2 regions of the Neglectibacter sp. CSJ-5 genome follow, and region 2 is predicted to be linked to the other one. Evidence: predicted binding sites of a transcription regulator. Region 2 holds the regulator's gene; the other holds the start of a gene.
What was found. The regulator NrdR, encoded in region 2, represses ribonucleotide reductase genes. The targets are predictions, from matches to a motif close to CACNANATNTNGTG.

Region 1: a site for NrdR is predicted at 12,362-12,375, ahead of R2K26_RS11695 (anaerobic ribonucleoside triphosphate reductase). Genes of this name have one in related genera too.

The regions. Positions count from the first base shown of each region.
Region 1 is NZ_JAVYJC010000005.1:166,563-182,361, forward strand. Features, by position in the region: gene R2K26_RS11640 (DUF3656 domain-containing protein) at 1-1,311, shown strand, start outside; gene dut (dUTP diphosphatase) at 1,505-1,954, shown strand; gene R2K26_RS11650 (rod shape-determining protein) at 2,119-3,183, shown strand; gene mreC (rod shape-determining protein MreC) at 3,228-4,139, shown strand; gene R2K26_RS11660 (hypothetical protein) at 4,155-4,709, shown strand; gene R2K26_RS11665 (penicillin-binding transpeptidase domain-containing protein) at 4,736-6,793, shown strand; gene R2K26_RS11670 (P-loop NTPase) at 6,936-7,691, shown strand; gene R2K26_RS11675 (methylglyoxal synthase) at 7,737-8,135, shown strand; T-box leader at 8,166-8,374, shown strand; gene hisS (histidine--tRNA ligase) at 8,425-9,723, shown strand; gene aspS (aspartate--tRNA ligase) at 9,755-11,536, shown strand; gene R2K26_RS11690 (pentapeptide repeat-containing protein) at 11,536-12,141, shown strand; gene R2K26_RS11695 (anaerobic ribonucleoside triphosphate reductase) at 12,501-14,798, shown strand; gene nrdD (anaerobic ribonucleoside-triphosphate reductase) at 15,209-15,370, shown strand; gene nrdG (anaerobic ribonucleoside-triphosphate reductase activating protein) at 15,382-15,799, shown strand, end outside.
Region 2 is NZ_JAVYJC010000002.1:61,680-77,478, forward strand. Features, by position in the region: gene R2K26_RS04355 (SPFH domain-containing protein) at 1-865, opposite strand, end outside; gene R2K26_RS04360 (DUF6935 domain-containing protein) at 891-1,385, opposite strand; gene R2K26_RS04365 (hypothetical protein) at 1,840-2,049, opposite strand; gene R2K26_RS04370 (hypothetical protein) at 2,119-2,463, shown strand; gene R2K26_RS04375 (hypothetical protein) at 2,949-3,332, opposite strand; gene R2K26_RS04380 (histidine kinase N-terminal 7TM domain-containing protein) at 3,560-5,206, shown strand; gene R2K26_RS04385 (hypothetical protein) at 5,213-6,181, shown strand; gene R2K26_RS04390 (response regulator transcription factor) at 6,162-6,788, shown strand; tRNA gene R2K26_RS04395 (tRNA-Ser) at 6,960-7,049, opposite strand; tRNA gene R2K26_RS04400 (tRNA-Ser) at 7,073-7,161, opposite strand; gene R2K26_RS04405 (DUF1836 domain-containing protein) at 7,403-7,930, shown strand; gene R2K26_RS04410 (Ger(x)C family spore germination C-terminal domain-containing protein) at 8,066-9,136, opposite strand; gene R2K26_RS04415 (GerAB/ArcD/ProY family transporter) at 9,133-10,236, opposite strand; gene R2K26_RS04420 (spore germination protein) at 10,233-11,690, opposite strand; gene R2K26_RS04425 (DUF421 domain-containing protein) at 11,801-12,496, shown strand; gene R2K26_RS04430 (DUF4363 family protein) at 12,493-12,873, shown strand; gene nrdR (transcriptional regulator NrdR) at 12,928-13,389, opposite strand; gene abc-f (ribosomal protection-like ABC-F family protein) at 13,633-15,561, shown strand; gene mtaB (tRNA (N(6)-L-threonylcarbamoyladenosine(37)-C(2))-methylthiotransferase MtaB) at 15,581-15,799, shown strand, end outside.

The DNA of each region.
Region 1 (15,799 bases), on a different contig from region 2:
GACGGCGAGTCTGTGCCGGAAAACCTGCTCGAACATTTAAACGCGGTGTTCTCGCGCTCCGGCTTTACGGACGGCTATCTGTCCGCTCACAGAGGACGCATCATGTTCGGCACCCGCACAAAGGAAGACGTGGAAAGCGCAAATTCCGCCGTGTTCGCGCAGCTGCATACTTTATATAAAAACGAAGCGCAGCGTGTGCCGGTGGCATTCACATTAAGCGCCTTTGCGGGCGAAAATCCGCGCGTCACAGTCTCGGACGGCGAAAACGAATCTGTCGTCACGGCAGAAGACTGCATATGCGAAATCGCGCAGAAGCTGCCCGTCAACACCGAACGCTGGGAGCAGCAGTTAAGAAAAACCGGCGGCACGCCGTATTTGTGCGAAGCGGTGCAGATCGACACCGATGAAAAAACCACATTGCCTATTTCCGTTTTGAACGGTCTGCGCCGTGAAGCGCTGGAAAAGCTCGGCGAACAGCGCCGCGAAAAGCCCGCAGTGCCGTTTAAAAATATTCCGCTCGATACGCGTACACATGGTGGAAGCGGCCGGCCTAAACTCCGCGCGTTCTTCAAAGATTGCGCGCAGGTTCCGGAAAATATTTCCATGCTGGAAGCGGTCGTTCTGCCGCTCGACGCCGACGAAACGACGCGCACGCGTTGCAAAAACGCGGGTGTTAAGGTAATTCTTGCCCTGCCGCGCGCGCTGTGGGGTATCGAAAACGCGGTGCGCGCACGCATGAAAGCGTGCAAAGCCATGGGCGATACGCACTTTTACTGCGGCAATCTCGGTGCGCTCGCCCTGTGCAAGGAGCTTGGTGTGTCCGCGCACGGCGGATTTTCGCTCAATGTATTCAATACGGAATGCCTGCGCTTTTTTGAAGAATTCGGCTTAGACGATACCGAGCTTTCCTTTGAACTGACCGGCGACGAAATTCGCGGCCTTGGCGGCGAGCTGCCGCGCGGCATTTTGCTCTACGGCCGTCAGCCCCTGATGCTCACGCGTAACTGTCCGCTTGCAAATTCGCCGAAGGGCTGCTTAAACTGCAAGCATGCGGGCAAAATCCGCGACCGCAAGGGCGTGGAATTTCCCGTGCACTGCACGCGTTTTGAGGGTAAAACCGTGTATTCCGAGGTCTTCAACAGCGTGCCGCTCGTGCTCTTTGACCGCCCTGTTTCAAATGTCGATTTCGGTGTTTTGCGCTTCTCTGTGGAAAACGCCGTGGAAACGCAGGCGATTTTAGACGCTGCCGTTCGCCACGAAAAGCCGCATTCCGACTGCACCCGAGGACTTTTCCTCCGCGGCGTGCTTTGATTGTGGAAAACTCGGTGGAAAGTGTTTAGAACTTTCTTTTTGAACAGACTGTGAACTCAAAAAAACCGCAGAAATAAGCCGTTTTTCATTTTCCACAGCGCTGTGGAAACAGTTATCCACAATGAGGGAAAACCGGGAAAAAGTGTGAAAAACGGGAATTTTTGGGATACTGTATATAGACAAGGAGCAAAAAATGGAACAAAATATGGTTTTAAAACTGATGCGTGTACGCGAAGGTGCGATCATCCCGAAGCAGGCGACGGCGGGCAGCGCGGGCTATGACCTGTGCGCGTGTATGGACGCCCCGCAGACGATCGAGCCGGGCGAGCGCTGCGTATTTCCGAGCGGTCTTGCGGCGGAGATCCCCGCGGGCACGGCGGGCTTCGTTTTCACGCGCAGCGGTCTCGGCATCAAAAAGGGCATTCATGTCACGAACGGTGTCGGTGTCATCGACAGCGATTACCGCGGTGAAATCCAGATCGGCCTGCACAATCTCAGCGCGGAGCCGTACACGGTGCAGCCGGGCGAGCGCATTGCGCAAATGATTATTATGCCGTATTTCGCGCCGGTGATTGAGGAGGTCACATCTCTAACGGAGACTGACCGCGGTGCGGGTGGATTCGGAAGCACGGGGACAAAATAAATTTTCAAATTGCGGCGGTGTTCACGATTTTTCGGTTGAAGCTCCGCCGCTGTTTTGTTATACTGAATAAGTATGAGTACCGTGCGCCGCAAAGACGTGCGGCTTGCCAAAGTTTTACCCGTTTCGGGAGGTCTTATCCTATGGGTTCTCTGCAATCTACGATCATGGCGGGTCTTTCCTCGCTTTTTTCTCTTTTTTCAACATCTATCAAAGACATTGGCATCGACCTCGGCACGGCCAACACGCTCGTTTATGTGCGCGGTGAGGGCATCGTGCTGCGCGAGCCGTCCGTGGTGGCGGTGGACGCGAACTCCGACGAGGTTTTAGCCATCGGCAAAAAAGCCAAAGAAATGCTCGGCCGCACGCCGGAGTCCATCACGGCGGTGCGCCCGTTAAAAGACGGCGTCATTGCGGATTTTGAGGTGACGGCAGCCATGCTCAAATACTTTGTGCGCAAGGCCATCAAGGCCGGTTCGTTCACGCGCCCGCACATCGTCATCTGCATTCCCTCCGGCGTTACGGAGGTGGAGCGCCGCGCGGTGGAGGACGCCGCAAAGCAGGCGGGTGCAAGCCGCGTGGAGCTCATTTTGGAGCCGGTTGCGGCGGCTATCGGCGCAGGGCTGCCCACGGGCGAGCCGGTTGCGAGCATGGTTCTGGACATCGGCGGCGGCACAAGCGAAACGGCGGTCATCTCCTACGGCGACCCCATCGTGGCAGATTCCGTCCGTGTGGCAGGCGATAAATTTGACGCAGCTATCGTTTCGTACTTGCGCAAAAAGTACGGTGTGCTCATCGGCGAACGCACTGCGGAGGACGTGAAATTGCAGATTGGCTCCGCTTACCCGCTTGAGGAACTCGGCAGTGTCTCCATGGAGGTACGCGGCCGCAGCGCGGCGGACGGCCAGCCGAAAAATATTACCGTCACGGCAGAAGACGTGCGCGAGGCGCTTTTGGTGCCGCTGAAAGCTGTGTTTGAGTCCGTACACCGCGTTTTGGAGCGGACCCCGCCGGAGCTTTCCGCAGATCTTTTGGATATGGGTCTCACGCTCACGGGCGGCGGTGCACTGCTGCGTGGCTTAGACCGCTTTTTGCATGAAGCGACGGGCCTGCCCGTGCAGGTCGCGGAGCGCCCGCTCGACTGCGTAGCCGAGGGCGCAGGCCGCACATTAGAGGGCAAAGCGCATATCCCCGCAAACGCGCGCGGTGCGGTAAAAGCTGCAGAAAAATAAATTGAATTTGACTTTAAATAAAAATCGAAAGGCAGGTGCGGCGCATGGAGAAATTCACCTCTAAAAATTTTAAAATTTTAATGATCGCGGTTGTCGTTCTGCTCGGCGTGCTCGTGTACGGCTTAAACGCCGGAACATCCGTGTTCTCAAACGTGTTCGGCACGGTATCCGCACCGCTGCTCACGGCGGGGACGAATACCGCCGAGGGCGCAAAGGAGTTTTTAAATTTGGACGGCATGTCCAAAGAGGAGCTTAAAGCGCTGTACAACGACCTTTCGGAGGAAAACCGGAAGCTGCGCGAACAGCTTGTGGATTACTACACCTTAAAAGACGAGAATGCTTCGTATGAAAATATCCTCTCCGTCAAAAAAGCCATGCCTGACCTGCAATTAGCCGCGGGAAGCGTCGTAGGGCGCGACCCGAACGACGTGTTCGGTGATTTCACCATCAACTGCGGCAGCCTTGCGGGCGTATCCGTCGGCGATGCCGTCATCACGGAAACGGGCGTCGTAGGTGTTGTGGAGGAGGTCTACGCCGCGTCAAGCCGCGTGCGGTCGATTTTATCCGAAAAGACGCAGATCGGCGCCACGGATAAATCATGCAAGGAAAGCGGCGTCGTTACAAGCGACATCCAGTTCGCAAACAGCGGCAAGGTGAAAATGCTGTACCTTACAAGAGATACCGAGGTGCAGCCGGGCTCCATCATTACCACGAGCGGCGCGGGCGGCGTGTTCCCGGGCGATTTGCTCATCGGGCGTGTGGACAGTGTGGAGCGCAGCAACGCGGATTCCTCGTACTATGCCATTTTGACCCCATACGTGGACGTAACAGAGGTGACGGATGTCTTCGTCGTGACGGATTTCGACGGCAAGGGCGACGTTACAACCGGCTTGCCGGAGACGAATAACAAAGATGAAGAAGACCCCGCGCAGACCGCAAGCAAGGGAAATGAATAAAAGGAGTGAACCGCTGTGCCGAACCGCAAAAAATGGATACGCTATGTCTTGTATGCGGTTGAGATCCTGCTGCTGTTCCTCTTACAGGATACACCGGGGCTGCTGCCGCAGATCATGGGCGCAAAACCACTTCTGGTGCTTTCCGCCGCGCTCACCGTTGCCATGGTGGAGGCGTGCACGCCCGCTATGGCGTTCGGCATGTACGCCGGGTTTCTTGCCGATATCGGCAGTGGGGCTGTGTTCGGGCATCACGCGCTCACGTTCGGCGTGCTGTGCTTTTTGCTGAGCGGCCTGTGCGGCACCAGAATTCAAATTCAGCTTTTCACATCGGTATTGATGGGTCTGTGGAGCTGTGCCGTCGCCGTTTTGCTCGATTGGCTCGTGCTGTACGTTGCAGCCGGGTATTCACTGACGCTGTACGCGCTCGTCACAAAGTATCTGCCCATCTATTTTTACACGCTTTTAACGATACCCGTGTGCTACGGTTTGCAGGCGTGGGTGCGAAAGCCCCGCGTGCGCAGCGCCATACGGCGGCGCAGGTCAAAGCTGCATAAGCTGCAAAAAATTTAAGTTTTCAACGAAGGGAGACGACAGCTGTGAAAAAAGGACGCGGCCGCTATATTTTCTGCGGCGTTATGCTTGCTGCCGTCTTTCTTTTGTATATCGGGCGGCTTGCCCAGTGGCAGCTTTTAGAGGGCAGCACGTTTGAAGAGGAGGCCGTACAGTCCTCCGCGACGTACTTAAAGCTCACCGGCACGCGCGGCGAAATTTTGGACTGTAACGGAAACGTGCTCGCAGGCAACCGCTCCGTGTATAATGCCATATACAGTCGTCTTTCCGGTAGCAATGAAACGCGCAATGCCGTCGTTTTGGAGGCTGTAAAGCTGCTCGAAACGCTGAACGTCCCGTGGACGGATCGCCTTCCCATCGAAATCAAATCGGGCAAATATCAGTTTAAAACCAAAATGACCGCCGAGATCGAAACGCTGAAAAGCGAAGACATCTTAGACTTACCCTCGAGCGTCACGGCAGACGAGTGCATGGAATCGCTCATCGAGCGGTATGACCTCGAAGCCTATACAAGCCCCGAAGACATCCGCTGTATCGCGTCCGTGCGCTACGGCATGGAGCGCGCGTATTTCAGCCGCACGAACCCGTTCGTGCTCGCAAAAGACATTTCCATCGAAACGGTGGAGCTCTTAAGTGAGCGCAGCGCAGATTTGCCGGGCATTGAAACGCAGGTGGAGCAGACGCGCGAATACCCGGAGGGCGATTTGGCCCCGCATATCGTCGGCACGCTGGGTGCCATTTCGCAGGAGCAATACGATGCCGCCGAGGAAGCGGGCAACACGTATTCCGCCTCAAACGTTTCCGGCTATTCCTATACGGATACCGTCGGCCAAAGCGGCATTGAGAGCGTGTTCGAGTCCACCCTGCGCGGCAAAAACGGCAAAGAGAGCGTCACAACGGATGCCACCGGCAAAGTGACCTCCACCACCGTGACGGAGCCGCCGGAAGCGGGCGATTCCGTGTGGCTTACCATAGACAGCAATGTGCAGCGCGCGGCCGTAAACGCGCTCGCCGAGCAGATTGAAGCGAAGCCGACCGAAGACTGCGAGGCCGGTGCGGTTGTCGCCTTGGACGTGAACACCGGCGGCATCATTGCCGGCGCGACCTACCCGAATTTCGACCTTGAAAAGTACAATACGGACGATGCGTATTTGACGCAGCTTTATGCGGACGAAAGCCAACCGCTTTTCAACCGCGCATTAAACGGCATCTTTACGCCGGGCTCCGTTTTTAAGCCCCTTGTCGCCTTGGCAGCGCTGGAGGAAGGCGTCATCACGCCGACCTCTCACCCCGTGAACTGCGACGGCGCGTACCACTATTATGCGCCGGATTACGAACCGGGCTGCCTCGGCGTGCACGGCGAGGTGGACGTGTACGGCGCCATCCGCAACTCCTGCAACGCGTTTTTCTTTGACGTGGGCCGCATGCTGACCATCCACAAAATGCACACATATGCAGAGCTGTTCGCTCTCGGAGAAAAGACCGGGTGTGAATTGAGCGAGAGCGCGGGCATCATGTCCGACCCCAAAACGTATACGGAGCGCCACGGCGCAAATTGGTATGACGGCCTCACCATTCAGGCGGCCATCGGCCAGTGCGACGATATGTTCACGCCGATCGAGCTTGCGGAATACTGCGCCATGATCGCAAACGGCGGCACGCGCTACAAAACGCATTTCTTAAATAAAGTCACGGACTACGACCGCGCGGTGGAAAAAGAGGCCGCAGAGCCGGAGGTCGTGTTAAAAGCGGAGATCGAAGACGAATATTTCAAGGTCGTGCGCGAGGGCATGCGGCAGGTGTGCACAGAGGGCACGGCGGCCTCGACCTTTTCGGATTTCGGCATTGCCGTTGCGGGCAAGACCGGCACGGCGGAAAACGCCGACCATTCCGATAACCTGACGTTCATCGGCTTTGCGCCGTACGAGAACCCGGAGATTGCCGTGGCGGTCGTCATCGAATACGGCGGCAAGGGCGATGCCGCAAAAGAGACGGCAAAGGCCGTTTTTGAAGCTTATTTTGCCGAAACGCTCCAAAAGGAGGCAAAAAACGCAGAAACCACGGTAACAGAGGGTACGGAATGACGCGTGTTTAGGGAGGATATTTGTCTGCTTCGACAAAAAAGCCGCCGTGTTTTTGTCTCGCTGTGATAAAATTGCGGTATAGCCATTTTTACTTTTGACTACCGTGCATTTTTGTGTTATTATGTTTAATGAGGTATTATCTATGGGTACTGCTATTGTTGTCACATCGGGAAAAGGCGGCGTGGGAAAGTCTACCGTTTCGCTTGGGCTGGCTTCTCAGTTTGCGGCGGGCGGCGAACGCGTTCTGCTTTTGGATTGTGACGCGGGCCTGCGCAGTCTGGACCGTATGACCGGCACAGAGGAAGCGCTCGTGTTCGACAGTTCGGACGTTGTGGCAGGGCGCTGCGCGCCTGCGGATGCGATTTACCCGTGCGTGACCATGCCCGGCGTGTCTTTAATGCCTGCTCCGGCAAGCGGCGAAGACCTTGTGCCGGAACGCGTCATGCTTAGACTCGTTCCGCTTTTAAAGCGCTATTTTGACCGCGTGATCCTTGATTCTCCCGCGGGCGTGGGGCGTGGCTTCCGCGCGGCGGCAGCGGCGGCGGACTGCGCGCTTATTGTGTGCAACTCGGACCCCGTGTGTATCCGCGATGCGTCCATCGTGCGCAGGCTTTTAACAGAGCTTGAGGTACCGCAGCAGCGGCTCGTCATCAATCGCTTTAACGCCGAATATTTCGGCAGCCTTTCCGCCGGGCGGGAAGACGCCGGCGGCCTGCGCGACCTCGATGACGTCATCGACCAAAGCGGCGTGCGGCTCATCGGCATCGTACCCGAAGATAGACAAATGACGGCTGCTTTTCAGCGTGGCTGCGTGCCGGCGGATGACCTGCCCGGCATGACGGCGCTTTCCCGCATAGCGGCACGCATGAACGGTGTTTCGGTTCCCTTATCGTTGTGACATTTGGGATAGGGGCCGAATGATTATAAACAGGGAGGAATTTTCATGAATATCGCGCTTACGGCGCATGACGCAAAAAAAGAGCTTATGGTACAGTTCTGCATCGCTTACTGCGGCATCCTGAGCCGGCATAATCTCTGTGCGACCGGCACCACCGGTAAGCTTGTAGAGGAAGCAACCGGTCTTTCGGTCCACCGCTTTTTAAGCGGCCCACAGGGCGGCGATCAGCAGATTGCGGCGCGTATCTCCTGCAACGAGATCGACCTTTTGCTGTACTTCCGCGACCCCATGCAGAAGCAGGCACTGGAGCCGCACGATAAAAACCTGCTCCGTCTCTGCGACCTGAATAACATTCCCGTGGCGACGAACATCGCAACGGCAGAGGTGCTCATCCATGGCCTCGAGCGAGGCGACCTCGATTGGCGCGAGATTGTAAAGCTGTAAATTTAAAACCAAAGCGTATGCTTTGAAAATACACCGGCATTGACCGGGAAGAGTATCTGCCATGGGGCACAAAACAGAGAGCGCCGCAAATGCTGAGAGCGGCGCGTGCATCCGGCAGAGAAAGACACCCGTGAGCCGCACGAAAGTGCGTTTTCCGCGTTAAGGAAAGAAAGGGGAGGGGAAGCTTTCGCTTTTTCTCCCGAAAAAGGGTGGCACCACGAACCTGTTTCGTCCCTTATCCGTTTTGGGTAAGGGTTTTTTTATTTTTCATGAATGAGAGGGATATTTTATGGAATTGATCACAAAAGCGCCTAAGGGCACCGTGGATATCATTCCGGGTGAATCCGAAAAATGGTCGCTTGTGGAAGCCGTTATGACGGATGAAGCGGAACTGAACGGCTTTTCCGAGATCCGCACCCCGGTGTTTGAGCACACCGAGCTCTTCCTGCGCTCCGTCGGCGACACCACCGACGTGGTGGAAAAGCAGATGTACACGTTTGAAGATAAGGGCGGCCGCTCCATTACGCTGCGCCCGGAGGGTACGGCAGGCGCTGTGCGCGCCATGCTGGAAAACGGCCTGTATAACGGCGGTTACCCGGTAAAGCTCTACTATAAGACCTCCTGCTACCGCTACGAAAAGCCGCAGGCAGGCCGTCTGCGCGAGCTGCATCAGTTCGGCGTGGAGATGTTCGGCACCGCAGAACCGGCGGCGGACGCACAGGTCATCGCCATGGCCATGTCCATTTTCAATCGTCTCGGCCTTGCCGATGACATTGAGGTCTCTATCAACTCCATCGGCTGCCCCACCTGCCGCGCAGAGTATAGAAAGGCGCTGAGAACGTATTTCGAGGGCTATAAGGATCAGCTCTGCGAGACCTGCAATTCCCGCTTGGAGCGCAACCCCATGCGTATTCTGGACTGCAAAAGCCCCGTTTGCGGCGAGATTGCCAAAGGTGCGCCGAAGAGCACGGATTATCTCTGCGACGACTGCCGTGCGCACTTTGAAAAGGTGCAGACGCTGCTGAAATCTATCAATATTCCGTTTTCCATCGATCCCGGCCTCGTCCGCGGCCTCGATTACTACACCCGCACCGTGTTTGAGTTCCCCTCGAAGCGCTTCGGCTTTGCACTCGGCGGCGGCGGACGCTACGACGGCCTCGTGGAGGAAGTCGGCGGCAAGCCCACACCGGCACTCGGCTTCGGTCTCGGTCTTGACCGCATCCTGATGGCGATGAACGAGATGGGCGCAGACTTCGGAAATGACGCAAAGTGCGAGGTCTACATCGCGTCTCTGGGCGAAGCGGCGCAGATGAAGGCGTTCCAGCTCACCGAAAAAATGCACAGCTGCGGCATCGCGGCAGACTGCGACCTGTGTGCACGCGGTCTGAAAGCCCAGATGAAATACGCCGACAAAATCGGCGCGCAGTACAGCATCGTCCTCGGCGACGATGAGATCGCAAACGGCGAAGCCGTGCTTAAAAACATGAAGACGGGCGAAAAGAAGAAGATCTCCCTCAACGATGACTTTGTTGATACGTACATCACGGCCGTCACCGAACAGGAAGACGCCATGCCCATCACATTTTAACCGGTCACACTAACGAAAGAGGAAATCAATCATGACACAATCGAGAACCCATACCTGCGGCGAACTCCGCCTTGCAAACGCAGGCGAGACCGTCACACTGGTCGGCTGGATGGAAAACATCCGCGAAGTCGGCAATAACTTTGCGTTTTTGGTGCTGCGCGATTTCTACGGCACCACGCAGGTCGTCATCGAAAACGAAGAGATGATGAACATTGTAAAGCCCCTCAATAAGGAATCCACGATTTCCGTTACGGGCATCGTGCGCGAGCGCACCAGCAAAAACCCGAAGCTCCCCACCGGCGACATCGAGATCGCGCCGACGGAGATCACCGTGCTCGGCCGCTGCCGTTATAACGAGCTGCCGTTCGAGATCAACCACTCCCGCGAAGCGGACGAGAGCCAGCGTTTAAAATACCGCTATCTCGACCTGCGTAATCCGGAAGTGAAAGCCAACATCATCCTGCGCTGCAACGTTGTTTCCGCTCTGCGCACCGCTATGACGGAGCACGGCTTTTTAGAGATCACCACGCCGATCCTCACGGCTTCTTCGCCGGAGGGCGCGCGCGATTACCTCGTCCCGGCGCGTAAGCACCCGGGCAAGTTCTACGCCCTGCCGCAGGCACCGCAGCAATTTAAGCAGCTCCTCATGACCGCGGGCTTTGACCGCTACTTCCAGATCGCACCGTGCTTCCGCGACGAGGATGCGCGCGGCGACCGTTCTCCGGGCGAATTCTACCAGATGGATATGGAAATGGCGTTTGCCTCGCAGGAAGACGTTTTTGCCGTCATCGAAGACGTTCTTCCGCCGATTTTTGCAAAGTACGGCACGTATAACATCGCGTCCTCCGCACCGTTTGCCCGCATCCCGTACCGTCAGGCCATGGAGGAGTTCGGCTCCGATAAGCCGGACCTGCGCATCGACCTGCGCGTCAAGGATGTTACGGACATTCTGCAAAACTGCGGCTTCGGCCCGTTTGAAAACAACATCGTCAAGGCTGTCCCAGTCTCCAACTGCAAGCTTGCCCGCAAGGCGGTCGATAAGCTCTGCGCAGACGTAGAGGTGCAGGCCGGCCAGAAGCCGTACTGGTTCAAGGTCGATGAATCCGGCGCCATTGCCGGCGGCATCGCAAAGTTTATCAATGCGGATGAAAAGACCGTGGAAGCCGTCAAATCCGCGCTGTCTCTCGAGCCGAATACGCTCGTGTTCCTCTCCGCAGGCAAGCGTGAGGAGGCCCAGAAGACCGCAGGCGTCATGCGTCGTATGCTCGGCGCGGCGTGCGAGGGCCACATGGATAAAGAGCGCTACGAGTTCTGCTGGATCGTCGATTTCCCCATGTACGAGATCGGCGAGGAATCCGGCGAGCTGGAGTTCTGCCACAACCCGTTCTCCATGCCCTCCGGCGGTATGGAAACGCTGCTTAAGGCCGAGCGCGGCGAGATTGACCCGCTCGACATTCTGGCAGACCAGTACGACCTCGTTTGCAACGGCGTAGAGCTTTCCTCCGGTGCTGTGCGTAACCATGACCCGGAGATCATGGTCAAGGCGTTCGAGATGGTACGCCTCGGCGAAGACGACGTAAAGGCGAAGTTCCCGGCCATGTACAACGCATTCTGCTACGGAGCGCCGCCGCACGCCGGCATCGCCCCGGGCGTAGACCGCATGGTTATGCTGCTCTCCGGCGAAGAATCCATCCGCGAGGTCATCGCGTTCCCGATGAACAAGAGCGCACAGGATGTCATGATGGACGCACCGTCCAAAGTCACCGAGGCACAGCTCAAAGAGCTGCACATCGCCGTGACGGAAGAAGAGTAATGTTCTCTTTAGAACAGAACACGTATAAAAACGCGCGGCTCGGCGATACCGATTTCACGGACGCCGAGCTGCGCGGCTATACGTTTGAAAATTGCGACCTGCGCGGCGCGATGTTTTCCGGCGCTTTGCTTGAAAAATGCCGCTTTTCTGCGTGCGCATTCGATTTTTCTCGCTTAAACGACGTTTTGGCGCGCGGCTGTTCGTTTGAAAACTGCACGTTTTCAGGCGCAAGCCTGTTTGTCACCGCGTTTGAGAATTGCCGTGTCTCGGGCTGCTCCTTTGCGGGCGCAGACCTCACCGGCTGGGCCGTGCGCGGCGGCACACTCGAATACTGTGTGCTCGATCATTGTCCGCTCAAAAAGCAGGATTTTTCCGGCATCAGTCTGCGCGGTACGAGCTTTGCGGAAGCGGACCTCGAAAAAGCCGATCTTTCCGGCTGCGACCTTACGGAGACCGTGTTCCGCAATGCGCAGCTGAAAGAATGCGACCTGCGCCGTGCCAAATTTTCGCGCACCGATATCCGCTTTGCAAAAATGCAGAAAACAAAGATCGATTTGGAGGGCGCGGTGTATCTCGCAGGACTGCTTGGCGCCGTCGTCAACTAAAAAACCGGCAAAAAATTTCGTGAAAAAACGCGTTTTATTTTGTCAACCGCCGTATGGCGTGCATAGGGCTTATAAACGGGTATAGACGGTGTGCAACCGCGCCGAAATGTGCCCCAAAAACCGTGAAAAAACGCCATGAAATCACAAGTTATACCGCGCGTTATGGAGAAAACCGTTTCTATGACGCGCGGTATATTTTGTTATTATTATGTAAACCTGATACTATATATAGTGGTTTTGACACTAAATATGCCCTTGACATGTATAGGAAAAGCGCCTATAATCGAAAGTACAGAAAGCGCAAAGCGAAGGCTCTTAGGCTTTGCCGCAGGGGAGAAACGGAAAGGGAAGTTAAACGTATGATTCGATATATTGTCAAGCGCAGCGGGGACAAGGTGTCGTTCGATGCGCGGAAAATCAAAAGCGCCATTTTTAAGGCCAATACCAGGATCGCCGCAGAGCGTATGAGCGACGCCGATCTGAACGAATTGACCGAAGATGTGCTTACGGCGCTCGAAAAGCTGCCGGGTACACCCACGGCGCAGGAAATTCAAAACGTGGTGGAGGAAAAGCTTCTTGCCGCCGATTACGCCAAAACGGCGAACGCTTACATCAATTATCGCACGGAGCACGAGCACCTGCGCGAAATGGACGACGAGCTCGTGAAGATTTTTGAAAATCTCACGTTCCGCCCGTCCGAAGAGGATGACTTAAAGCGCGAAAACGCGAATATCAACGCCGATACCGCCATGGGCACCATGCTGAAATACGGCTCCGAAAGCGCCAAGGCGTTTTACGATAAATATGTCATCCCGCCGGAGATTGCCGAAGCACACGCGAGCGGCGACATCCACATTCACGATAAAGACTTTTACGCCCTCACCGAAACATGCTGTCAGATTGACCTTTTAAAGCTGTTTCAAGACGGATTTTCCACAGGCCACGGCTATTTGAGGGAGCCGAACGACATCCGCAGCTACGCCGCGCTCGCGTGCATCGCCATTCAGGCAAACCAAAACGAGATGCACGGCGGCCAAAGCGTGCCGAATTTCGACTACGCTATGGCGGAGGGCGTGAAGAAAACATACCGCAAGCAGTATTTTCGTGCGCTTGCGCAGTATATTGAGGTGCGGTTTGATATGAGCGCCTCCGATGCCGCCGCGCTGACGGCTGCCATCAAAGAAGCGCTCGGCACCGATGTCACAATGCACACCGCAGAAGCTTACGCCGAAAAGCTGCGCGCGTTTCTGCCGCGCCATCAAGCAGAAAACGGCTTCCAGATCATCACGGGCGACGCTGCCCGCGCCGCCGCGGAATACGCCGCAAAAACCGCCTACAAAGAGACGGATGCTACCACGTATCAGGCCATGGAAGCGCTCGTCCACAATTTAAACACCATGAATTCCCGCGCCGGCGCACAGGTACCGTTCAGCTCCTTAAACTACGGCACGGATACCTCGCCGGAGGGCAGAATGGCCGTGCACAACCTGCTCCGCGCTACAGAGGCGGGGCTCGGCGACGGCGAAACACCCATTTTCCCGGTTCAAATTTTTAAAGTCAAGGAAGGCGTCAACTACAACGAGGGCGACCCGAACTATGACCTGTTCCGCCACGCGCTGCGCTGCTCCGCCAAGCGCCTGTTCCCGAATTTCAGCTTTTTGGACGCCCCGTTCAACCTGCAATATTATAAACCCGGCAATTATAACACCGAGGTGGCGTACATGGGCTGCCGTACGCGCGTCATGGGCAATGTATTCGATAATACAAAGGAAGTCACCTGCGGCAGAGGCAATTTGAGCTTCACCTCTATCAACCTGCCGCGCATCGGCATTGAAGCGAAGGGCGATATGAAAACGTTCTATAAGCTGCTCGATGAAAAAATCGCGCTCGTGGAAGAACAGCTTCTGCACCGCTTCAAAATCCAGTGCAGCAAAAAGGTGTATAATTATCCGTTCCTCATGGGGCAGGGCGTGTGGATCGATTCCGAAAAGCTCGACCGCAACGATTCCGTTGCCGAAGTCTTAAAGCACGGCACCTTAAGTGTCGGCTTCATCGGCCTTGCCGAGACCTTAAAAGCCCTCACCGGTAAGCACCACGGCGAAAGCGAAGAAAGCTGGAAGCTGGGGCTTGAGATCATCTCCCATATGCGGGAGAAAATGGACGAAAAAAGCCATGAGACCGGCCTCAACTTCACCTTGCTCGCAACGCCCGCAGAGGGGCTTTCCGGCCGCTTTGTGCGCATAGACCAAAAGAAATACGGCAAAATTCCCGGCGTTACGGACAGAGAGTATTACACAAACTCGTTCCACGTGCCGGTGTATTACCCCATCAGCGCCTATGAAAAGATTCGCAGAGAAGCGCCGTTTCACGCGCTCACGAATGCGGGGCATATCAGCTACGTGGAGCTCGACGGCGATACGTGCAAAAACATCGACGCATTTGAAAGCATCGTGCGCTGCATGAAAGAAATGGGCATCGGCTATGGCTCGGTCAACCACCCCGTAGACAGAGACCCTGTGTGCGGGTATAACGGAATCATCGACGAGGTGTGCCCGAGGTGCGGCAGAAGAGAGGGTGAAGGCATTCCGCTCGAAAGGCTTCTGGAGCTGAAAAAACGCTACCACGACGTCCCGAATTATTCGCATTTGATTCGATAGAGCAAAGTTACCCTCAACGGTGATTAAAAGTTTCGCCCGCCTTTTCAAAGGCGGTGGGGTCTTGGGGCGAAGCCCCGAGTCGCTTTCTGCAGAAAGCGAAATCTATTTGCCTACCAAAAATCAGGACGGGAACTTCAACAGTCCGGTGGACTGTTGAAGTGTGGGAGACCCAATTAGGGGGTCTCCCAATGAACTTGCATCGCAAGTTCATAAAAGCAAAACGGCAACACATGGGTTTAACCTGAACGACAAGTCGTTCAGCTATGGTTTTGTGCTTTTGATGATTGAAAATCATCAATTTCGCTGCGCGAAACCAGCCCAAGAACCACCTAAAAGACGGCATCCGCCGCCTTTAGAAAAATTGAAATGAATGTAAAAATGTATTTATAAAAAGAATCGAGGCAGTTATCATGTCACCCAAAACGCAGAAAAATACCAAAACCATCATCGTCGGCGAAGGCCGCGGGTTCGACCGCATCCGCCGCATCACAGGCTACCTTGTCGGCACCACCGACCGCTGGAACGACGCCAAACGCGCCGAAGAACACGACCGCGTAAAGCACAGCCTGTAAGGCACGGCAAAATGGAAATCCGCATTTCCGGCATCTTGAACGATTCCATCGTGGACGGGCGCGGCATCCGCCTCACCGTGTTCACACAGGGCTGTCCGCACCATTGTCCCGGCTGCCATAACCCTCAAACGCATGATTTTGCGGGCGGCAGGGTGGAAGACACCGATGTCATCTTTGACATGTTCAAAAAAAATCCGCTGCTGCGCGGCATCACATTTTCGGGCGGTGAGCCGTTCTGCCAGCCAAAGCCGCTTTTAGCGCTCGCAAAGCAGGTGCACGCCCTGCACAAAGACGTCACCGTCTATTCCGGCTGGACATATGAGCAGCTTGTTTCTATGCACAACCCCGATGTGGACGCGCTTTTAAACGCGTGCGACGTTCTGGTGGACGGGCCGTATATCGAACAGCAGCGCAATCTTGAGCTGCTCT
Region 2 (15,799 bases):
CTGCCGCTCTCGTCGGATCCATAAACGCCGCATTACGTTGCAGCTCCTTAATCATCTGCTCATCCTCTTCGCTCGCCTTGACCGACGAAACGCCAAAGGAAACGATCTCAAGTCCACGCAGGTAGCGCCATTTTCCGGATAAAACTTCATTCAATGCCTCGGCCAGTTCCATTGTATGACCGGGTAGCGCGGAATAGCGGATTCCCATGTCGGAAATCTTCGCAAACGCGGGCTGAAGCGCCGTCAAAAGCTCGGTTTTCAGCTGACCGTCCAGACGGTCGCGGGTATAGTCTTCACTGACGTTGCCGCATACGTTCGTGTAGAACAGAATCGGGTCACTGATTCGGTAACTGTACTCGCCGAAGCAACGAATGGCGATGTCAATGTCAATGCCCGCGCGCTGGTCGACAACACGGAACGGCACCGGAGAGGGCGTGCCGTACTTATTGCCAATGAGCTCTTTCGTGTTAAAATAGTAGACACGCTGATCTTTGGGCGGCTCGCCGCCGAAAGTAAAGCGTTTGCCGATATTCTTGAACGTGTCTAAGATGCTGGTTCCCAACTCACCGGAGAAGATCGTCGGCTCCGTCGAGCTGTCATAGACAAACTCACCCGGCACGGCGCAAAGCTCCGCAACCTTGCCCTGATCAACAATGATCATACACTGTCCGTCCGCCACCGCAACGACGGAACCGTTCGAGATGATGTTTTCGCTTCCCTTTGTGTTGCTGCTGCGCCCGGAAACGCGCCGCTGTCCCTTGACCGCCATAACGTTTTCCGGAATTGATTCACAGTAAAAATACTCTTTCCATTGGTCGGCCATTACGCCGCCGGCCGCACCCAATGCTGCTTTAATGAGTCCCATTTTCTGTACTCCCTTTCTTTACTTATTATGCCCACGGGTCTTCCGCCGCGGGAATACGGATGCCGCTGAGAATACTGGAATATTCCCAGAGGAACCATTCGCCGGTCGAAGCCTTCTGCCGCAATTTCATGGGACGCGGTGAATCCGCGCCGGACGTTTTAAGAAACACGCGCATATAGCCCGGCTCTATATCCTGAGGTCTGGGGTCTGCCAGCACGTTCAGCGTGTATGGCACGCACGGCTGATACCCATTTTCCGGCGTTGCGCCTTCAAAATATGCAAGCGGCAGATAGACCTTGCCGCGCAGTCGGTCGCGCAGAAATTGACAGTCATACGGTGTCATGGGCTTAGGACCGCGCAGAAGGTTCATCGCGGCAGCGCCTGCATCTTTGTCCCTGTCAAACAGCGCCAATGCACACAGAAACAGTGCGCAGATATGTTCCGGCTGCCGCCCTTCAGCGGCAAGAATTTCAAATTCCTGCGAATTTTCCGGAATTTTCTGAATTACAACCTGCAACATAACCACTCCTTTCTAAAGTATATCAATCACACCTGTGGAATATATCGGTAATCCCAATGTGTAATAAAATTATCAATCTGCCAATCTTTCATGAACGGTCGCTCCTTGGCGGGACGCGCTGTACGATGAGCTAACCTCTTCACTATCCGGAAAGAATGTCCGTTAAACCTGTCTTTTTTTCTTTCTCCAAACGAGTAGAAAAACGACGACGGCAACAATCAAAAGCGTTGGCACAAGTGTGAATACAAGGATTTTTCCCACGGAGAAGCTGCGCTCTGCTGTCTGCGCATTGTTTTTTTCGTACTTTTGAGGAACATCTTTACCGACAGCGTTCTCACCAAATCCGTTCTTTTCGCCCCTATCGCCATTCTTTCCGTCGCTATCCGCTGTCCCGACAATTGATGCGCCGGGCGAAGCCGTAGGCGAAATACCCGGCGAGGCCGAGGCAGCCGCATTAGGTGATGCTGTTGCCGAGGCCTTCGGCGTAGCCGTGGCGGATGTGTGCGGTGAAGCCGTGGGCGAGGCCTTCGGTGTAGCTGTGGCGGATGTGCGTGGTGGAGCCGTAGGCGCCGGAGTCGGTGTTGTGCGCGGAGCCGCTGTCGTTCCCGGTTTGAGCTTGGGAATTGGATTTGTGCGTATCGTGCCGCACATATTGCATATCCATTGCATAACTCCCTCTTGGCTTGTTGTCGGTTGTGCGACCACTTTCCCGGCGTCCCAATTGTGATCCGTCTTGGCAATCGGTTTTGTCTCCGTTACACTGCATTGCGTACACTCCCGCTTTTGGATGCCGGTCTCCATGCAGGTAGGCTGCGTCGTGGTGAACCACGCGCCGAATTTATGTCCCGTCTTGGGGATCCCGCGGCTCTCCGTCGCACCGCAGGTTGCGCACTCCCGCTTCTGCATGCCTTCCTCCGTGCAGGTGGCCTGCGTCGTGGTAAACCATGCACCGAATTTGTGGTCCGTCTTGGCAATCGATTTTGTCTCCGTCGCACCGCAGCGCGTGCACTCACGTTTTTGGATGCCGGTCGCCATGCAGGTGGGCTGTGTCGTAGTAAACCACGCACCGAATTTGTGACCCAGCGCAGGCATTGTGACAGTGTCTCCTTCCGTACCGCAGTCATCACAGATAAAACGAGTGTATCCTGAAGTAGTACAGGTCGCGAATACGCGGCTATCAATAACCCAAAAATGATCCGTTGGCGGCGCGGGCATTTCATACCACTTGTTGCATGTACTGCAATACGCTCGCTTTGTGCCGGATTGTGTACAGGTAGGTTCTTTACCCGGAACAACTTCCCACGGTCCAAAGCTGTGGGGCAAGGCAGGGTCAGTTTGATAAGTGCATCTCATCCCACAGACGGTACATTCCAGTACATAGTATCCTCCCGCTAGACAGGTTGGCTTTTCCTCATCGGTCTGTATAATGTTTTCATGATGTTCCGGATTACTGTCTTCCGGCGAGCACGCAAGCGCGGTAATCGCGGACAGCGCCGCCATGAGTGCAAATACCAGAAATATTAGAATCAATCGCAGTAGTTTTTTCATTTCTCACCCATCCTTTCAAAGCGTGTCAATTACGCCCGCGAGGTAAGTCGGCGATACCGATGCATAAATAAAATTATCAACCAACTGATCCTTTACCGCCTGCCGCACTTCGGAGGCAAGCAGTTTATCCGCGTCCTCATCCACCAAAAGCAGAACCTTACACGTCCAACCGAGTTGCTTTACGGCACTGCAGATCTTGAGTCTCTCACTCAGCTTCCAGATTCCCTGTCGGATGACCTCCATCACCAACACATTGGCACGGCAGGTCCGGCACAACGCCAGCGTTTCTTCCGGCTTTGAAGAACGGTAGATAAGGAAATCCGGGTCGCATCCCGAAAGTGATTGCATGACCGCCTCCGACAGAAGTCCGCCCTTCATATCCAATACAATTCTTCGCATTTGTGCTTTTCCACCGCCTTTCTCTTCCTTTGAATCCTTCATCTATATTTTAGCCGTTATCTTCCGTTTCCGCCCCCGCCAATTGGATAGGATTTGTAATTATTTTCCGTTGCAAAGCCAAATTTCGTCACAGTTCTCTGTATAAAGAGGACAAAACGTGTTGCCTTTTGTCTATCCGCATGATATACTATCCATATAAATATACTGATTTTTGGGGGGCATGCGGCATGAGCAAAACGACGAAAAGAAGCCTTTTGTACGCCGTGGGCTTGCTGGTGCTCATTGCGTTTGCCATGTGGCTCCGACATGCAAGCCGGTATTATTTTCATTCTCCGGCTGTCAGCTACCTGCGAAGCGCAATCTATTTATTTTTGTTCGGCGTGTGGTGCTACTCTCTTTGGGCGCGCATCGTACAGGTACAGGTGCGGCACTACATGCTGGCGATTTCGGCGCTGATGGTGCTGTGGATTCTGCTGCGCTCAATCAAGTTTTCCATTGATAACACGGATGCAGAACGCCTGCTGTGGTATTTCTATTATTTTCCGATGCTGTTTATCCCCATGCTGTCGGTCTTCGTTTCCCAGTCGCTGGGCAAGGGAGAGGACTTTCGTCTGCCGCGATGGACAAAACTTCTGTATCTTCCGACATTGCTGCTGCTTTTGCTCGTTCTGACCAATGATCTGCATCAGCAGGTATTTTCTTTCCCGTCCGGCATTTTATCGGACCGGGAGTATCGGTATGAGGTCGGTTTTTTCTTCGTGCTGGGCTGGGAGGCTCTGTGCGCAGGGTTTGCGTTTCTTTCGATGGTGAAAAACTGTCGTATCCCGCATAGCAGGAAAATTCGCTGGTTGCCGCTGGTTCCGTTTGCGCTTTCGCTGGCGTATGTTTATGCGTATGCCAAAAATGTCTATTGGGTCTGGGTGCTTGCGGGCGATATGACCGTGTCACAGTGCCTGATTTTTGCAAGCATCCTTGAATGCTGCATTCAAAGCGGACTGATTCATTCCAACCTCGGATACGATGAGCTCTTTGAAGCGACAAGCCTGCCTGTTCAGATTACCGATCAAGCGTTCTGCTCCAAATATGTATCTGCCGCCATGCAGGGGACTTTGCCGCAAAGTAAGCTAAGGCATATACAGCAGGATACCGTCTATCTGGATGACGATACACTTTTGAAACGGCATAAGTTGCGCCGCGGCTGGGTGTTCTGGAAGGAGGACATCTCAGCGCTGAGCCAGGTTCAAAAGAAGCTGGAATTGACACGAGATGAGTTGCATGACACCGGCGACGTTTTGGCGGCGGAGAATGCACAGCATGCAAGATGGTTGAAGCTGACGGAGCAAAACCGCTTGTACGATATGATGGAGGCACAGATTGATCGGCAGATCGCGATGCTGTGGGATCTGCTGGCTGAATTGCAGAAAACGGAGGACCAAAACCGAGCCAGGCGTTTGCTCGGGCAGGTCATCATTATCGGAACTTACATCAAACGCAGAAGCAACCTGATTTTTGTCGGCGCACAGCGCGGTGCGATCAGTGTGCAGGAGCTTCGGTTATGCCTCAATGAATCTTCCGAGAATATCTGTGTCTATGGCGCTGACTGTAAGGCAATTGTCAAGGGGGATGACCAGCTTACCCTCGAACAGGCGACGCAGATCTACGACCTGTTCGAGGCCGTCGTGGAAACGGAACTGGAATCCCTTCGTGCAATGCTGATCTCCATAGATGTCGGTGCGCAGGTAGAAGTGTCTTTTTGTGTTTCAGCGGCAGAGCCGCTCAGTGGGCTGCGCGCGCATTTTCAAGGTTTGGAATGGGAGCAGGATGAGGACGGGCTGCAATATGTGACGCGGAAGCTGGAAAGATCGAGGAGGTAAAAGCGCATGGATAGGATCAAGGAAAGTTTTGACAGTCTCCCCATCGCGGCCTGCTTTTTCGATAAAAACGGCGTGGTGCGGCTCATCAACCGCCGGATGCTTGCCATTACGAACTGGCTGCAAAAAGGCGGTATACAGTCGCTGGCAGAGATGCAAAGCGCCCTGCAGGCGCCGCCGGCAAGTGTGTGCTGTCTGGATCCGCACCTTCGGATTTACCGCTTTCCGGACGGAACAGCGCTGCGCTTTGCGCAGGAGCAGATCACAACAAAAGCAGGTGCCCGATATACACAAATCACTGCCGCAGACGTTACGGAGCTGATTCAGAAGCAGAACCAGCTAAAAGCGGAAAATGCGAAGCTGGAGAAAACAAACAAGCGGCTCAGGCGGCTGCTTGCGCAGATGCCGGAGATCATTCGGGAGGAAGAAACGCTGGCCATGAAGTTGCGCGTGCACGATGACATTGGACACAGCATTCTCGCGACGCGGCGCGTGCTGCTCCAAAACACAGACCAGAAGGAAATTCGTGCAACCGCAGCGTTGTGGGAGCAGTCCATTTCAGTGCTTTACCGCTCCAGTCAGATGAGAGCGCAATCCGAACCGTTGGAAGCCGCAAAAGAACGAGCGGAAAAGCTTGGCGTCAGAGTTCTGCTGGCAGGAGATGAGCCGCGAACGCAGCGTATGCGCGCACTGATTGCACTGGCAATCAGCGAATGTGCATCGAACTGTGTCCGTCACGCCGACGGAACAGAGCTGTATGTGTGCTTTTGGCAAAAGCCGGACTGCATAGCGGTCTCCCTAACCAACAACGGTGCGGCACCAAAGGGAAAAATCACAGAAGGCGGAGGTCTTTCTATGCTGCGTCAACGCATAGAAGAATCCGGCGGCAAAATGGAGATCCAGAGCGTCCCTCGCTTTAAGTTGATGCTCAGTTTGCAGGAAAAGGAGGAAGCAGCATATGAAGGTGATGATCGTTGAAGACCAGACCATGATTCGCAGTCTGTTGGAAAGCTATTTTCGCGCCGAGGACGGATACCGGATCACGGCGTCCATTCCAGGCGCGAAACAAGCAGTCGAGATGTGCAGGACAAATTCTGTCGATCTGATTTTGATGGATGTGCAAACAGAGAACCGTGAGAACGGGTTGATTGCTGTTCGCCAGATTAAAGCCATACAGCCGAAGATTAAAATCATTGTTGTGACTTCGCTGATCGACGGTGCCGTTCTGGATGAGGCAAAGAAGGCCGGGGCCGACAGCCTGTGGTACAAGGACTCGACGCAGAAGCGCTTGATGGATGTCGTCCGGCAAACGCTGGCGGGGGAACATGTTTTTCCGGACGCACCCCCGACAGTTGAGATCGGCATGGCAAAAAGCACGGAGTTTACAAAGACGGAACTGAAGGTTTTGCGGCATCTGCTGCGGGGACTGTCTTACACGCGCATTGCGGCAGAGATGGGCTGCGAGATGTCAACGGTCAAATTCCATGTGTCAAATATGCTGCAAAAAACCGGGCTGGAAAACAAGCTTCAGCTTGCGCTGGCCGTCAGCGACGTCAAGTTGATTGCCGATCTGGCGGAAGAATGATGGGATTTGATTTTCTGCTTGTACAGCCTCGCAAAAAATACGAACCCCGCCGCAGAATTGCTCTGCAGCGGGGTTCGCTTATGTGCTGAAACAGCCGAAAAGCCTTATTTTAAGCGGTTTTCGGGCATAGAAAAAGTCCACCGTAATTCTATCAAAATTACGGTGGACTTTTGGCGGAGAAGATGGGATTTGAACCCATGCGCCGGTTACCCGACCTACTCCCTTAGCAGGGGAGCCCCTTCACCACTTGGGTACTTCTCCATGGTGAATATAAAAGAAAAATGTGGCGGAGAGGAAGAGATTCGAACTCTTGGTCCCTTACGAGATCACTAGTTTTCAAGACTAGCTCCTTAAACCACTCGGACACCTCTCCATTTCAGAACAAGTGGTATTATAACACACAGAGCATGCTTTGTCAAGCACATTTTTTGTGCATTTTACAGAGCCGATTTGACTGTTATTAATTATACAAAAACTGAGTAGGTTTGTCAAGCCCATAATGGAATTTTGACCGTTTTTTTCCAAAAACAATAAAACAGCCAAAGAAAAGCGCTTGCAATGCGAAAAAAAATGCCGTATACTGTTTATGAAAAACAAAAGGAGTCGTTGTGAAAATGAGCAAGATTGAATTTGATTGCGGTAAATGGCTGCAGGAAGCCGAAGAATTTGCACTGCCGAATTGGAGCGCCCTACCCTCTATTCCCCTTTATATGGATCAGGTGATGATGTTTACAGGTGAAGCGCTGTCTCTTTTTGAACGCGATGAAAAGCAGAGTTTATTGACGAACAGTATGATCAATAATTACGTGAAAAGCGGCGTTGTGGATCATCCCGTGCACAAAAAGTACAGCAAGGAGCATCTTTCTAAGCTGATGATGGTGGGATTGCTGAAGCAGGTGCTTTCCATTCAGGATATTGCCGTGCTGTTTTCCGGCGATGAAGACGCGGAGCAGCTTTATAAAGACTTTGCGGCGGCGCAGAGCGGCGCTTTGCACGAGACGGCAGCGGGCGTGCACCCGGAAAGTGACGCAGCGGCCTTGCGTGCAGCGGCGTTGAAGCTTGCAGCGGAAGCTACGGCGCGGCAAGCGGTTGCCCAGCGCATTTTAATGGCGCTGTCCGACGAGAAAAAAGCCAAGAAATAATCAAATTTGTAACGAACAAAAGCCTGCATGGCGCATAGAATGTTCTATTCGAAAAAAGGATGGAATATGATGTGCGATTTGCAGGCTTTTCCTATGCGCTCCGGCGACCGATTGCTATAAAGTGCAGCTGTTGCTCTAAAAATACGGAATATCCTCCTCTTCCACGCGCTGTACTTCGGCAGTGACGTGAAGGGTAATTTCGGCTTTTGAGAGCTTTTCTGCGCGGCTTTCCCCCATTTCACGCCACACATTTGGCGCGGTGCGGAAAATGACTTCGCTGAGACCTGCGGCATCGGCTCCGTTTGCGTTTTTGAGATAAGCGGCGATGCGTTCCTCAGTGCAGTTGGCAAGGGCAGTCTCAAAGCGCGGAAATGCTTCGTTCCCTACGTGCTTTGCGGTATTTGTGACGGCAGAAACTTCGGCGATAACATGAATTCTGGCGGTAAACTTGGGATGTTCTGCTGTGCCTGTGAAGATAATGTTGCTGTTTGTGCTGCGGACTTTAAGCGATACCGTGCCGAAAGCTTCGTCTTTTACGGTGAATTCGCCGCCCGAAAGTGTACCCTGCAAGGCACTAAGCCCTTGTGTTTCCGCCGGCGTGAGCACGGCGCACAGGCGGTAGCTTTGCAGAACGGCTGTGCCGACGGGCGTGGGCAAATCATCGGCGCGCAGAACGGGCAGCGCGGCAGTGGTGTTTATGCCGTAAAGACCGTTTACAAGCTGCAGCAAATTCACGTCTGCCGCGGCCCCGCTGTATTTTGCGCCGTTTGAAAGCTGCATGAAGCGTTCGGCGGTGAGATCTGTCTGTAACAGGACGCTTTCGGCGGTATCTTCTGCGAGGAAAACTTTGGCGGTCGGGCGGGAATCGTAGTGGCGGATAAAGAAATCCAGTTGTTCGGCGATACCGCTTTCTGCGCATTGCATACCGAAAAGGATGGCGGCGTTGTGCGAATACAGCGGCGTGCGGCCGCTTTCGAGCGCGATTTGACTGAGCGCTTCGGGGACGGTATCGCCCTCACCGGAAAAGGTGCTCTGCCCTCCGTCCTCCGTCGTTTCGGAAGCGAGCACCGTCACGCGGCAGCCGGTTGCCGTGCGGTCTACGCCGATTGCGCTGATGAGCAAGCGCTCGTAAAGCTCCGGCGCGCAGCCTGAAGCGGTGAGCGTCAAAATGAGCGAAAGTAAAACGGATGTGAGTGCTTTTTTCATGCGGCGCGTCTCCTCTTCTTTTTGATGCAGTCGAAAAACCAAAGCAAACTCGGCAGCATAGCGCCGGTCAAAACGGAAAACGGCAGCAGATACGCGGTGCGGAACACGGCCCCGACGCGTGCGGCGGAGTCTGTGAGCCATAGGGACAGAACTGCTGTCAGCGCGGCTATGAGTGCCGTCAGCCACGCACGCGGGCGTGTCGGGATAGGTGTCATACACACGGCGATGCAGAATAATCCGCAGGCAATACGCACGATGAGCGCCATCATGCTGATGCCGATGAAAAGCGCGTCCAGCCGCTGAATGCCGGCAATCTCCGCGATGGAAGCGAGCGTGTATGCGGGGAAAACTTGCAGCGCGGCGTACTCGCCGAGACATGAGACGATGAAAAACAAAAGCACGCCCAAAAACACGGTGATGCCGCCGTTCCAAACGGCAAAGCCGAGCACGCGGTGACTTTTACCGCTTTTTGTATCCGTATTTGTAAGAAACGGCATCAAAACGGCAAACTCGGCAAGCGAAGAACAGCGCGCTGTGAAGACGAGAAACCCCTGTACGGTTTGGTCTATGCCGTCATAGAAAAGCGGCATGAGATAATGCGGCGTGACGTTCGGCGAGACGGCGAGAAAAATCATCCCCATGCCGAGCATGAACAGCGTGAAAATGCATACCGAGGCGCGCGAGATGGTTTCTATACCGCGAATGGCACCATAAAGTGCGATGCCGAGCACGACAAGGACGATGGAAAAACGCGAAGCGACGGGGTCTGTAGTGTTGACGAGCAGCGTCAGAAAAAGCGAAAGACTGAAAATGTTCATCACTATAAAATAAAGCGCGTAAATTGCGGACATCGGTACAGAAACACCGCGGCCGCAGTTGTTCTCTGCGATTTGCAGAAGCGATGCTTCCGGGTGGCTTTTGTGCAGCACGAAAAGCGGCAGAGAAAACACCGTAAGGTACAAAAACAGCCCGAGCGAAGAGAAAATACTTTCAATCAAATTGCTGCCGCCAACGGTTTGCACATTGATTGTGATGCTGACGATAACGCGTGAAAGAAACAGCATAAGGTAAAGCTGCAAAGCACTGATCTTGGTTTTCACAGGTGCTTTTCCCCCTTTCCCGCGCCGGGCATGCGTTGTACGGAGGCGTTATGACGCACTAATCGTTTCCATCCCGCGCGTACAAGCACATCCCGCATGGCGGAAAGCCGAAATGGTGCGACCGGGGCCAAAAACGGCACGGAAAAGCTTGTTTTGCCGCAAAGCTCGAATAATAAAAACGTAAAGCCTGCAAGCACGCCCCACACACCCCATATACCGCCCACCAAAATAAAAGTAAGACGCAGTACAGCCATGGGCTCGTATAATTTCGGAACCGTGTACCCGGTAATGACCGTGACGGCGATGACGACGAGCGACGGTGCGCTGACGAGCCCTGCGGAAACGGCGGTCTCGCCGATGACAAGACCGCCCACGATGCCGACAGAGCTGCCGAGCGGTTTCGGTACGCGCAGTCCGGCTTCGCGCATCAGTTCATACATAAAGTAAAGCAAAATCGCTTCTAACATGACGGGAAACGGCGTACTGCGCTCTGCCTGTGCAATGGTAACGAGCAGTGTTTCCGGCAGCAGCTCCGGATCGTGTGCGGCGATGCCGACATACAGCCCCGGCAGAAAAATCGCAAGGAAAAACGCAATGTATTTCAGCCAGCGCGTGAACGTGGCGTAAAACGGACGGTTTGCATAATCGTCGGCGGTCTGAAAGTTTTCAACGAAGAGATACGGCACGTAAAGCGCTGTGGGCGTGCCGTCTATAAGCAGCCCGATGCGCCCCTCATGCAGTTTGCCGCATAAGGTATCGGGGCGCTCGGTAAAACCTACGCGATCAAAAATCGCGGGACGCTCCAAGTAACCCGCCAAATATCCTGCTGCGAGCACGTCTTTTAGATTACATGCGGAAAGCCGCTTTTTGAGTGTGTTAATGATCTTCGGGTCCGCGATGTTTTTTAAATAGCACAGCGCAGCCGGTGTTTGGCTCTCTTCGCCAACCGTCACCTTTTCAAATTTGAGCTCGGTCGTTTTGAGACGGCGTCGTAAAAGCGAAATGTTTGTCTGGTAGGTTTCCACAAAGCCTTCGCGGGAGCCGCGCTGCATAACTTCCGTATCGGGCTCATCTACCCCGCGCGCAGCAAAGCCCTGCGTGCCGAACGCGAGCGCTGTCGGACAGTTATCGAGCAGCAGCACCGCAAAGCCGTTCATCATGCGTTCGAGCACTTCACTGACGGTGGAAAGCTCGGCTTGCTCTACGGCGCACAGCACGTTTTCTTCGATAAACAAAAGCGTTTCTTTGCCGTTATCCGTCGGAATTTTCGCGCGCATCAACGGATTTAAAATGCTCAAAGTAATGTGCTGCTTGCTGACGAGCCCGTCCATGGTGAGCAGCGCGGCCGGTACCGTGCCGACCATAAATTCGCGCTCGATATAATCCATGGCGTTTTCAAATAACCCATTTATATATGTTATGTTTTCCTTTAAGTGTTCAGATAAGTTTTCCATTAGCAGTTTCCTTTCCGCATGGTTCTCCTGTGTAGATTTTACTGAAAGGCCGTATTTTATACGCTCGAAGACGCATAATAGCGACGAAGACATACGGAAAGGAAAACGCCATGTTTATTTCGTTTGTGCGCACGATCATCTTGTATTTTACGATTATTTTGGCTGTTCGCGTTATGGGCAAACGGCAGATCAACCAACTGCAAACGAGTGAATTGGTCGTGACGCTGCTCATCTCCGACCTTGCGGTGATCCCGATGCAGGACAGCGGTCAGCCGCTTTTCAGCGGGCTCATCCCCATTTTGGTGCTCATTGCGCTCGAGGTGCTCGTTTCGGTTTTTATGCTTAAAAGCAGCCGTTTTCACCGGTTGGTGTGCGGCAAGCCGGTCGTCATCATCAAAGATGGGCGTATCATTCAGGAAAACATGCAGGAGCTGCGCATGAGCGTAGAAGACCTTTTTGAGCAGCTGCGGCAAAAGGATGTTTTTGTGCTTTCGGATGTGACATATGCCATTGTAGAGACGAACGGCACGCTGAGTGTCGTTAAAAAAGCCGCCGTCGATTACCTGCGTCCGAGCGATATGGGCGTGAAAGTGAAAGACGAGAGTCTTGAAGTCGTTGTGGTGAGCGACGGAGACCTTTCTGTGGGCTCTATGCACTTGTGCGGCAAAAATGAAGAGTGGATACACAGCATATTAAAAAGCGAAGCCGTACCGCTTCCCGAAGTGTTTATTCTAACGGTAAACACAGCCGGACATTATACGCTCATTCGGCGGGACGGCAGCCTAAAAAAGGGAGTGAAAAAATGAAGCGCATGGCCTTTTCAATCGTTTTGGCGGTATTTGCTGTGGCGGTGTGTATCTTTGGTTACTGCAACACGGCAAGATCTGCGAATACACTGATTGTGTCCGCGGAAAATATCGACCGGCTGCTTTCCGACGGCGAAGCGGAAAAAGCCTTGGAGGAAAGCCGAAAATTGCAGGCAGACTGGGAGAAAATACACGATAAACTGTGCGTTTTCCTGCCGCACGAGCATTTGGAGCCGCTGGAAAACATTTTCGCCGTGCTGCCCTATTATATTGAGCAGGAGGAGGTGTCCTTAGCGCGCGCCGAATGCCAGATGGTGAAAAACACGGCGGAGCACATTCAAAAAACAGAGCGCATCGCATTTGAAAATGTGTTTTAAAGCAAAAAACAGCAGCCCCATATCGCGTTGGGACTGCTGCTACATAATCTGAATTTATCGGTTGCGCTCGGCCTTGATCTTATTGAGCTCGTCCATGAACGTATTGATGTCTTTGAATTCACGGTAAACGGAAGCAAAGCGAACATAGGCGACTTCATCGACCTTCTTGAGCTTATCCATGGCATAAGTGCCGATGAGCGTGGACGGCACTTCACGGTCGAGCGAGTTTTGCAGGAGCGTTTCAATCTCGTCTACGATGCGCTCCAGTGTTTCAAGCGGTACGGGGCGTTTTTCGCAGGCGCGCAGAAGGCCGTTCAACAGCTTGTTGCGGTCAAAAGCCTCGCGGGATTTATCTTTTTTTACAACGACCACCGGCACAGTCTCAATGACTTCATAGGTCGTAAAGCGTTTTGCGCAGTTTAAGCACTCACGGCGGCGGCGAATGCGCTCCCCCTCATCGGTTGGCCTGGAATCGATGACCTTACTTTCACTGTATCCGCAATAGGGACATTTCATGGAAAACCCTCCAAAGTTCTAACACACCAAATCTGTCTCTTAAAGTAGTGTTATTATACAACAGTTTTCGGGGAAAAATCAAGCGAAACCGTATACTTTTTTCTATTTTGACCTTAAAATCGGAAAGAAACGTCAAATCTCTGCGATTTTCGCCCGCAGGGCGTGATTTTGTCCTGGTTTTTGCTTGATTTGAAGGCTATCTTTCGGTATAATAAAACGGAATATGAACCGAGGAGAACAACTATGGCAATACTTACGGTGAACAGCATAAAAAAGATGTTCGGCACCGATGTGATCATTCAGAATATTACATTTGAAGTGCAGAAAGGCGACCGTATTGGCCTTGTAGGCATTAACGGCTCCGGAAAGACGACGCTTTTCAAGGTACTGAACGGAGAATATACGGCGGACGAAGGCACCTTTACCCCGGCGCGCGAAACGTCCATCGGCTACATGGAGCAGCATGTTTGCCGCGATATGGAAAAACCGGCATTTGACGAAGTGATGACGGTGTTCGCGCCGCTGCTCAAAATGGAAGCAGAGATAGAAGTGCTCACGACGAAAATTTCGGAAATGCCGGAAAACCTTAACGAGCTTATCGAAAAGCAGGCGGAGCTAAACGATCGTTTCATCGCAGACGGCGGCCTCACCTGCCGCAACCGTGCAAAAAGCACACTCATCGGTCTCGGCTTTGCGCCGGAGCAGATCTATGCTCCTATCGGTGTTTTGAGCGGCGGACAGAAAGCGAAAATTCAGCTCGCAAAAATGCTGCTCGGCGAATCGAATTTGCTGTTGCTGGACGAGCCGACGAACCACCTTGATATTCCGTCTGTTGAATGGCTGGAGGATTTTCTGAAGAATTACAACGGGTCGTACATCGTTATTTCGCACGACCGTTATTTCCTTGATGCTGTGACGAACCGCACATTTGAGATTGAAAACACGCATTTGACAGAATATAAGGGCAATTATACGAAATATTTGCAGCTGAAAGAAGAAAACCGCCTTGCGATGCAGCGCGTTTACGATAACACCCAGCGCGAGATCAAGCGCATAGAGGGTATCATTGAGCAGCAGAAGCGGTTCAATCAGGAGCGCAACTATGTGACGATTGCGAGCAAGCAGAAATCCATTGACCGTTTGCAGGCGACGCTTGAAAAGCCGGAGGATGATCCGGATACCATCAAATTTCAGTTTAAGGCGAGCCAGCGCGGCGGCAATGATGTTCTGGAAGCGGAAGAGCTTGCCCTCTCATTCGGCGACCACAGGCTCTTTAAAAATGTGAATCTCGATATCAAACGCGGCGAAAAGGTGTTCCTCATCGGCCCGAACGGCTGCGGAAAAACGTCTTTGCTGAAAGTGCTGTTGCACATTTATAAGCAAACCTTCGGCGATTTCCGCTTTGGCGCGAATATCGACATCGGCTACTACGATCAGGCGCAAGGCAATTTAGATGAGAGTAAGACGGTCATCGATGAGATCTGGGATCTGCACCCCTACATGACGCAGACGCAGGTGCGTAGCGCATTGGCGGTGTTCCTTTTTAAAGGCGAAGACGTGTATAAGCCCGTGAAAGGGCTTTCCGGCGGCGAGCGTGCGCGCGTGCTGCTTTTAAAGCTGATGCTTTCCAAAGCGAACCTTTTGATCCTCGACGAACCGACGAACCACCTCGATATCGGCTCCTGCGAGGCGCTTGAAAACGCACTTTTGGGCTACGATGGCACGCTGTTCGTCGTTTCGCATGACCGTTATCTTATCAACAAGCTTGCGGATAAAATCTACTATCTCACCCCTTCCGGCACAACGCTGTACCTCGGCAACTACGACGCATATCTTGAGGCCCGTCAAAAGCAGGAAGCCGCAAAAGCCGCTGCCGAAGCGGAAAATGAAAACGCTGTGCCGAAAGCCAATACAGTCTATAAACAAAAGAAAGAGCGTGCCTCTGAAATTCGGAAGCGCCGTGCCGCACTTTCGAAATGCGAGCGCGAGATCGAAGCGGCGGAAGCGGAAATTGACACGCTGAACGGGCAGCTCTCCAACCCCGAGACGGCGAGCGATTACGAAAAAATGATGGAAATCACGAATAAGATCACTGAGCAAAAGGCGCTTGCGGACAGCCTGATGAATGACTGGACGGAGCTGACGCTTTGGCTGGAAGAAAACGACGTGTGACGAAAGGAAATTAAAATATATGATGAAAGCAAAGGTCATCACCCTCGGCTGCAAGGTGAACCAGTATGAATCGGAAGCGATGCTCTCTTCCCTTTTGCAGCACGGCTTTGCCGCAGCGGAGGACAAGGAAACGGCGGACGTCGTAATCCTCAACTCCTGCACGGTCACGGCCGAAAGTGACCGCAAGGTGCGGCAGATTTTTCGCCGCGCGAAAAAAGATAACCCGGATGCCGTTATG